One region of the Marinobacter suaedae genome, then DNA from elsewhere that is predicted to be linked to it. Evidence: predicted binding sites of a transcription regulator. Region 1 holds the regulator's gene; the other holds the start of a gene.
What was found. The regulator LexA, encoded in region 1, represses DNA repair genes until DNA is damaged. The targets are predictions, from matches to a motif close to CTGTNTNNNNANACAG.
Positions count from the first base shown of each region.

Region 2: recA (recombinase RecA) is a predicted target of LexA. The motif match lies at 2,230-2,245, and genes of this name have one in related genera.

Region 1 covers NZ_JAUMIS010000001.1:202,586-206,974, forward strand. The annotation lists gene QVZ43_RS00830 (DUF1329 domain-containing protein) at 1-279, opposite strand, end outside; gene QVZ43_RS00835 (DUF6586 family protein) at 527-1,039, shown strand; gene QVZ43_RS00840 (hypothetical protein) at 1,081-1,341, shown strand; gene QVZ43_RS00845 (cell division inhibitor SulA) at 1,422-1,913, opposite strand; gene lexA (transcriptional repressor LexA) at 1,954-2,565, opposite strand; gene QVZ43_RS00855 (amidoligase family protein) at 2,775-3,776, shown strand; gene QVZ43_RS00860 (gamma-glutamyl-gamma-aminobutyrate hydrolase family protein) at 3,769-4,389, shown strand, end outside.
Region 2 covers NZ_JAUMIS010000002.1:1,044,332-1,048,720, reverse strand. The annotation lists gene mutS (DNA mismatch repair protein MutS) at 1-1,572, opposite strand, end outside; gene pncC (nicotinamide-nucleotide amidase) at 1,653-2,153, shown strand; gene recA (recombinase RecA) at 2,344-3,396, shown strand; gene QVZ43_RS13590 (OsmC family protein) at 3,607-4,056, shown strand; gene QVZ43_RS13585 (enoyl-CoA hydratase) at 4,111-4,389, shown strand, end outside.

The sequences.
Region 1 (4,389 bases):
CTTGTACAGATGAGCATTAGCCTTGGTAATAATGAACAGCGGCTCATCGTCGGGAAAGGGATTGGTCTCGATGTCCCCTTTTTTCCAGGAAGCCGGGGGTGTGTTCAGACCACCTGTCCATTCTGGAATCGTTCCGGCGGCGTTTGCCGCCCGTTCCGCGCCGACGGGAGTCAACTCACCGCCCAGCTTTGCAGCTTCTTCCGGTGCGACCTTCGCCAGCGCCGTTCCGGACAAACCAAGCAAAGCTACCGTAATACCGGCAACAATAGGATTCCGCATTCCTTACACCTCCAGAAAAAACATGCACTCCCGATTAAGCCATTGGCCCACCGTCGGGTGTCAGCACAAGAATCAGCCGCTTTTGGGCAGCATCTTTGTGCCAAATTCAAACGGTCGTTTCAAGCGATTGTTTGTAGATTCTTGTGAAACAGCAACAGGACATTCCGATGCAGAAATTTACGCGGGAAAATGTTAATATTGGCGGCTTACTTTCGATTTGAACCGTTCTTCAGCTGCGGGATTCTCCATGGCGTCACCCTGGTACTCACTGGTTTCGCAAAAACTTTTTCTGGCCAGATGCTTGCTGGACCAGAGCACCACTCGGGTCGACGGGGAAGAGGCAGACCGTACGACGGACACGGAACGGACACTGAAGAGCGAGGCCGCCAGGCAAGGGGCGGTAGAACTGATGCTCCGGGCAAGACAACTGTTACTGACCATGATAGCCCGGCATCATCAGTTTCGAAACGAACAGCCCGCCAGCCTTGAAGAGCTGGCAACACTGGTTGGAGAACATTCGTACGAGGCAATAAAACTTCTGGAACTCAGCCGTACTTCAGGCAGCTGGTGGCAGCATCTGGATCAACTCGAACGAGCCCAGAGCAATCCACCCGTGAGCCGCAAGACGGTCAGTTCGGACAACATTATCGCCATTTCTGCGGAAACCGGCCCAGACCGATCCGAAGGTGCCCTGAAGAAATCCCTGGGCGCACTGAAGCAATTTGCCGACGATCTGGAAGAGCAGCACAGCGAGTGGTAGCTCAGCGCTCAACCCGATCCATCAACATAAAGGTTTAGGATATGTCACCCTCATTTTTTGAAATCGTTCAATTGAGCAACGGCGATTACGCACTGCGCCGCATTGATGATGAGAGTGCGCCGCTGGTAAAAATCTCCTTTTCGGAGGAAGCTCGCGAGATGATGGCAGACAAGGATATGAATGTGGCGAAAGCAATGATTGCCGCGGGCATTGAGGCCGTGGGCAGCGTTGCCCATGACATCGACTGGGAAGAAGACGACCAGGAAACCGCCGAGATAGCGCCCTCCTACACGCTGCACTGATCCCAGTACCGCCTTACATCAGGCCTGACCGAATCACCGGGGTAATCCATTGCGGGGCATTCCGCCCCGCACCTTCCTAATCAGCGTTGACGAAGCACAACCCCGTGACTATTGCCTCGCGCCGAAGCTTCCTGAAGCTCACGAAATGCAGACTTACTCAGCTTCTGCGTCCACATCACGACCGCGTGGCAGGTACCTGCACTCAAAGCACGCTCGGCCAATTCTTGCGCGGAGTATTCCGGCGTGGAACGCAGCACCAGCAACTGGCCTGTAACGATCCCGTGCATTTTTTGCCACTTGCTCACCAGAGCTTGGGGTGGGTCAATCCACGCAAGCCAGCGTTTTTCCTGATTGAGCTGGGTCAGCATCGGTAGCAGCAACTGGAAGTTTTCAACCTGCTCCTGAGGCATGATGATCTCGGTCACATTGCCAACACTGGGAGCCGTCCGGGACTCTGACTTGGGACGCGTACTGATGATCGCCCGCTTTTCGGTTCCAACAGATGAGGAAAGCGGATAGGGCATCGCGCCCTGATGAAAAGCGGTGTTCTGACTGAAGCTCAATTGTTCCATAACCTAGCTGCTCCCAGACTGTCCGGATTACCTGACCTGATTAGTGGAGATCCGACCGGCGGATAACTCCCACCCCCAGACCTTCGATAAACAAATGCTCCTCGGCGAGATCCACCTCGATGGGATCGAACTCTTCGTTCTCCGCAATCAGGAAGACCTTGCTGCCTTCTTTACGGTAACGCTTGACGGTTACCTCGTCCTCGCCAACCCGTGCCACGACAACCTGACCATTGTGGACATCCTGTGTGCGATGGACCGCCAGCAAGTCACCATCCAGAATACCGATGTCTTTCATACTCATTCCACGCACCCGCAGCAGGTAATCTGCCGAGGGGGAGAAAAATTCCGGCTGCAGGGTGACATGATCCTCAATGTGCTCCTGCGCCAGAATCGGGCTACCAGCAGCAACCTGACCAATGACCGGCAAGCCCAGATCCTCCTCGGCTTCCGGCAAACGGATGCCCCGACTCGCTCCTGGAACCATCTCAATGGCGCCTTTACGGGCCAGCGCACGAAGATGCTCTTCGGCGGCATTTGCGGAACGGAAACCGAGTTCCGCGGCAATTTCCGCGCGGGTGGGCGGGTAGCCGGTCTCATCCAGATACCGCCGGATGATATCCAGCACCTGAGATTGCCTTGCGGTCAGTTTCATGGGAGTTCTCCGTCAACTCATTTCCGAGACAGCCCTTGCATTGCATTTAAGCGCTCTGGGCATGCCCTGTTTTTATATACAGTAAACAAACTATATACAGTGTTTTATCCAGTGTAAAGCCCACTATGAATTTCTGGTGCAGACCGGCGGGCAGCGACGAGGATTGTGATAAGGTTCTGGAAAGGCAGTCTTTAAGGACACTGAGCGTTATGGATAATCGCACCCCATGCCAAATGCCGGACATCATGCGCACCAGCGATAAAAAGGAACGTCGCGTTGGTGTTGAACTTGAATTGTCCGGACTCAGCTACGATCAGCTTGTGTTTAACGTGTCCGATTTCCTGGGCGCCAAACCCCGGCTTGAATCCCGCTATGTCACCAAGATCGATACCGAGTTTGGCGAATATACGGTGGAGCTGGATTCGGAACTGGTGAAAGATCTCGACTTGAGCGATTCCCAGCTTCCCGATTCCATCAGGGAACTCGGTGGCCAGGCGCTGGAAGTAATCGATGCGGCAGCCGAGCGGATTGTGCCCCTTGAGATCATCACCCCTCCCCTGCCATTCAACGAAGTAGGACAAATCGAAGCACTGGTCAGCGCGCTGAGACAACAGGGGGCACTCGGCAGCCGGGAGTCGATTTATTACGCCTTCGGTTTGCAGCTGAATCCGGAATTGCCCGATTTGGAACCTGCTACCCTGGTTCGCTACCTTCAGGCCTTCGCCGCCCTGTACGATTGGCTCAAGTCACGCCATCAGCTGGATATCAGCCGCAAGATGACCACCTATATCGAGCCCTGGAGCAGTCGCTTCACCGACCGGCTGATGACGGACGATTACGCACCGGATCAGTCTGAGCTGATGCTTGACTACCTTGAATCCAACCCGACCCGCAACCGCGCCCTGGACCTGCTTCCTTTGTTTGCCTACCTGGACCACTCGTTGCTGAACGAGTACGTCCAGGACACGCGGATAAAGAGCCGCCCTACCCTGCACTACCGGTTACCCGATTGCGACATCGACAACCCAAACTGGCAGTTCTCCGACGTCTGGAACGACTGGGTCGTCCTCGAGCAGATTGCCAACAACGCGGAGCAGCTGGCCGAACTCCGCTCGCGGTTTCGCGAGGCCCACAAACTGAGCCTGCGCAATCTCACCCAAAGCTGGCTGGACAGCTCCACCCATTGGCTGCAGAGTCTGGGGTATGCGTGATCCTTCAATTCCTGAAATTGAGCTGCCGGGACTGACGATCGGGATCAGCGGTCCCTCCCGGCGTGGCACCGCCCACCGGCTGATCAGCATGGGGCTCAGACTGTACGGAGCACACACCCACTATATTCGCCCCGGGTCCCACACCAATGTGGAACTGCTGGATGGGCTGGTGCTTTCCGGCGGCACCCACGTTCATCCGGAGCGCTACGGGCAAAAGCCCGAGGTTTCCGCGCGTTATGACCAGCGACGGGACGCCACTGACTACCGCCTGCTGGAGCAGGCGGAACGCACAGGCATACCGGTCCTCGGCATCTGCAGGGGCGCCCAGTTCATCAATGTTTTCCACGGTGGTTCGCTGTGCCAGAACGTCACTCCGATTCGGGTCCATACCCGGCACCGCCCCCTTCTCTTGCCCATGCAGACGGTGCGACTGGTGAAGGACAGCCGACTGGCGAAAGCCATGCAGGGCCTCACCATAGGCGCCAATCGCATTCACAGTCAGGCCATCAAGCGGTTGGGGCAAAACCTCCGGGTCGTTGCCGTGGATAACGACCTGTTCGTGCAGGCCATCGAGAACCAGAGCGGACAATGGATGCTCGGGCTGCAATGGCAT
Region 2 (4,389 bases), on a different contig from region 1:
CAGCGCCCGGCTCTTGGCGCTCAGGGCCTTATCTTCGAATTCTTTCAGTTCCGGGGTGATGAAGCGTTCGGCATTCTTGAGGGTCTGCCGGCGGATGTAATCAGCTGGCGCCTGATCGGACTGCGCCCGGCTGATCTCGATGTAGTAACCGTGCACCCGGTTGTAGCCCACCTTCAGGGTGCTGATACCGGTACGCTCCCGCTCACGGGTTTCCACGTCCAGCAGATACTGGCCCGCGTTTTCGCTGATGTTGCGGAGTTCATCCAGCTCTTCGTCGAAGCCTTCGCGGATGACACCGCCGTCCCGGATCACCACCGGCGGATTGTCGATCACCGCCCGCTCCAGCAAATCCGCCAATTGCGGGTATTCGCTGATGATTGTCGCCAGCTTGACGATGTGGTGGGAGTTCACCGGCTTGAGGGTTTCCTGCAGGTCCGGAAGCACCTGGAACGCGTCGCGCAGACGGGCCAGGTCCCGCGGACGGGCGGAGCGCAGGGCCACACGGGAGAGAACTCGCTCGATGTCGCCAACGGCTTTCAGGTGATCGTGCACGGGCTCGTAATGGAAACCATCCAGTAGGGCAGAAACGGCCTGCTGCCTTTGCTTTACGGTGTCCACATCCCGCAGCGGGCGGTTCAGCCAGCGCTTGAGTTCCCGGCCGCCCATGGCCGTGGCCGTGCGGTCCATAACCCAGGCCAGGGTGTACTGGTGCCCGCCCATCAGGTTGGTATCGATTTCCAGATTACGACGGCTGGCGGCATCGAGGATGACGGCTTCATCCCGGCGTTCCCGGGTCAGTTTCCGGATGTGGGGCAGGGCGGTGCGCTGGGTTTCCTTGGCGTATTGAAGCAGGCAGCCGGCCGCGGAAATGGCGAGGTTGAGATCCTCGCAGCCGAACCCGGTCAGGTCTCGAACCTGCAGTTGCGAGGTAATCACCCGTCGAGCGGTGTCGGCTTCGAACAGCCACGGGCCCTGGCGACGGATGCCGGTGAAGCCCTCGAGGATTTCCTCGTAAGGGAAGTCTTCGCTGATCAGGATTTCGGCCGGGCGCAGGCGCTGCAATTCACCTTGCAGGGCCTCCAGGTTTTCCAGCTCGGAAACGGAAAAACGGCCGCTGGAGATATCCAGTGAGGCAAAGCCAAACTGTTCCCGGTGGCTGTAAATCGCCACCAGAAGGTTGTCACGCCGGTCTTCCAGGAAGGCGTCGTCACTCAGGGTGCCCGGTGTCACGACGCGCACGACCTGGCGCTCGACAGGCCCTTTGCTGGTGGCCGGGTCACCAATCTGTTCTGCGACGGCAATGGATACGCCGGCGCGCACCAGGCGGGCGATGTAGCCCTCGGCGGCATGGAACGGAATGCCGGCCATGGGTACCGGATTGCCTCCTGACTGGCCCCGCGCCGTCAGCGTAATATCCAATAGCTCCGCGGCTTTCTTGGCATCGTCATAGAACAGCTCGTAGAAGTCCCCCATGCGGTAGAACACCATTTCGTTTGGGTGTTCGCCCTTGATTTTGAGGTATTGCCGCATCATCGGCGTGTGCTGGGACAGGTCGGTTTGAGCTGCTGACATGGAGGCTTCCGGATTGACTGCTTTGGATGAGGTGGGCAATTGTAAGAAAATAACCGCCGGGATGAAATGAGGAGAGTGTCATGGTGGCCAGCGATCAGGAATTGAGTCAGGCGGCCGCAAGGCTGGGGGAGCTGCTGGAGTCGCAAGCTCAAACCATCGTTACCGCTGAAAGCTGCACCGGCGGCTGGGTGGCAAAGGCCCTGACTGACCGGGCCGGCTCATCCGCCTACGTACTGGGTGGGCTGGTCACCTACAGCAATGAGGCCAAGCACGACTGGCTGAAGGTCACCAGCGAATCGTTGAACAAGCATGGTGCTGTCAGTGAAGCCGTGGTTCGGGAAATGGTGGCCGGGGCGCTGGCGGCATCCGGTGCCAATGTGGCGGTGGCCATCAGTGGTGTGGCAGGGCCCGGCGGAGGAAGTCCGGACAAGCCCGTAGGGACAGTATGGTTCGCCTGGGGGTCTAATGCGGATTCCACACAGGCCGTGTTGAAACAGTTCCAGGGCGACCGCGATCAGGTGCGCCGGCAGGCGGTGCTCTTTGCGCTGCGGCAGGTGCATGACTATCTGCAGGAAGCCTGAATACCGCGCTTGAAAAAGACGTTCACAGGAAGACACGCAAAGGGGGTTGGTCTCTTTTTCGGGTTGTGTTTTAATACTGTGCAAATATACAGGAAAGCGCTGTATCTGCTGTACAGCTTCCCAATCATTCGATTGAGCTACCGGTTGGGCCAGGTAACGGGTAGCAACGCCAACAGAGGGTTTTGCACTGATGGAAGATAACCGCAAGAAAGCACTTAGCGCAGCACTGGGCCAGATCGAGCGTCAGTTCGGTAAGGGCGCCGTGATGAAAATGGGTGATCAGCCCCGTGAAGCCATTCCTGCGGTTTCCACCGGGTCCCTCGGGCTGGACGTTGCACTGGGTATTGGTGGCCTGCCATACGGTCGTATCGTCGAGATCTATGGTCCGGAGAGTTCCGGTAAAACCACACTGACCCTGCAGGTGATCGCTGAAGCCCAGAAGCAGGGCAAGACCTGTGCCTTCGTAGACGCCGAGCACGCTCTGGATCCGGTCTACGCTGAAAAGCTGGGCGTGAATGTGGACGACCTGCTGGTTTCCCAGCCGGACACCGGTGAACAGGCGCTGGAAATCGCCGATATGCTGGTTCGCTCCAATGCGGTAGACGTGATCATCGTTGACTCCGTGGCGGCCCTGACGCCGAAGGCGGAAATTGAAGGCGAAATGGGCGACAGCCACGTGGGTCTGCAGGCCCGTTTGATGTCCCAGGCGCTGCGTAAGCTGACCAGCAACGTGAAGAACGCCAACTGCCTGATGGTCTTCATCAACCAGATCCGCATGAAGATTGGTGTGATGTTCGGCTCACCCGAAACCACCACCGGTGGTAACGCGCTGAAGTTCTACTCCTCCGTCCGTCTGGACATCCGTCGCATTGGTGCGGTCAAGGATGGCGACGAAGTGGTGGGTAACGAAACCCGTGTGAAAGTCGTTAAGAACAAGGTGTCTCCGCCTTTCCGTCAGGCCGAGTTCCAGATCATGTACGGCAAGGGCATCTACCACATGGCCGAGGTTCTGGACATGGGCGTGAAGGAAGGGTTTGTGGACAAATCCGGTGCCTGGTACTCCTACAACGGTGACAAGATCGGCCAGGGCAAGGCGAACGCCTGCAAGTTCCTGGAAGAGAACATGGACCTGGCTACCGAGATTGAAGCCAAGGTGCGCGACAAGTTGATGCCGAAGCCTGAGAGCAAGAAAAACGCGGCTGAAACGGCTGAACCGGCTGAAGCGAACGGCGAACTGCTGTAAGTCCTGTTTCGAACCCTGCGCCTTTCTCCTGTCCTTTGGGGCGATTGCGCAGGGTTCAAACCCTATCCCCCGCTTGTGTTGACCTCCCCCTCTTATCCTCTGAGTAATGAGTGCATTAGTTTATCTAATGCAACGGCCTAATAATCGTCGTTTTACGCCCGGCTGAACCGTTTCTATGCTGAAGGTTCAGAACCCAGGGGAGTCAATGTTATGTCCGTCCATCAAGCTGCTATCCACTGGCAACGTGCTGACCACGAATCCGAGTCCGGCACATACTCCCGGAATCACAGTGTCACCTTGAGTGGCGGCCAGCAGCTCAATGTTTCGGCCTCTCCTGAATTCAAGGGAGACCCTGAATGTGCCGATCCTGAGCAAATGCTGATCAGCGCTGTATCCAGTTGTCACATGTTGTTCTTCCTGGCCATCGCCGACTTTCAGGGCTATCAGGTGGAGTCCTATGAGGACGATCCAAAAGGCTACCTGGAAAACCTGGAAACGAAGGGCAAGGCGGTGACCCGTATCGAGCTGTCGCCGCGAATCACCTTCGGCGGCGACAAGATGCCTGACCAGAAGGCGCTGGAGAGAATGCACACCAGCGCCCACAGCAACTGTTTTATTCGCAACTCGATCAAGGCAGACGTGACAATCAACTATCTTTAGAACAGCTATCCTTAATCAGGATTTGTGAACGGGGATTCCTGACGGAGACGATTTATGAATGACGTTCAGCTGGTGGAGGACGAGCTTCTCAGGGAAGACAAGGATGGGGCTGTCTATCTGACGTTAAATCGTCCGGATAAATTCAACACCCTGTCCGAATCCTTGCTGGCTTCCTTACAGCGCGAATTGGATAACATCGCCTCCGACCCGGCGGTGCGTTGCGTGGTTATTGCGGCCACGGGGAAAGGTTTCTGTGCGGGGCACGACCTTCGTCAAATGCGTGCCCATCCGGATCATGGTTACTACCAGTCGCTTTTCCGGAGCTGCAGTGGG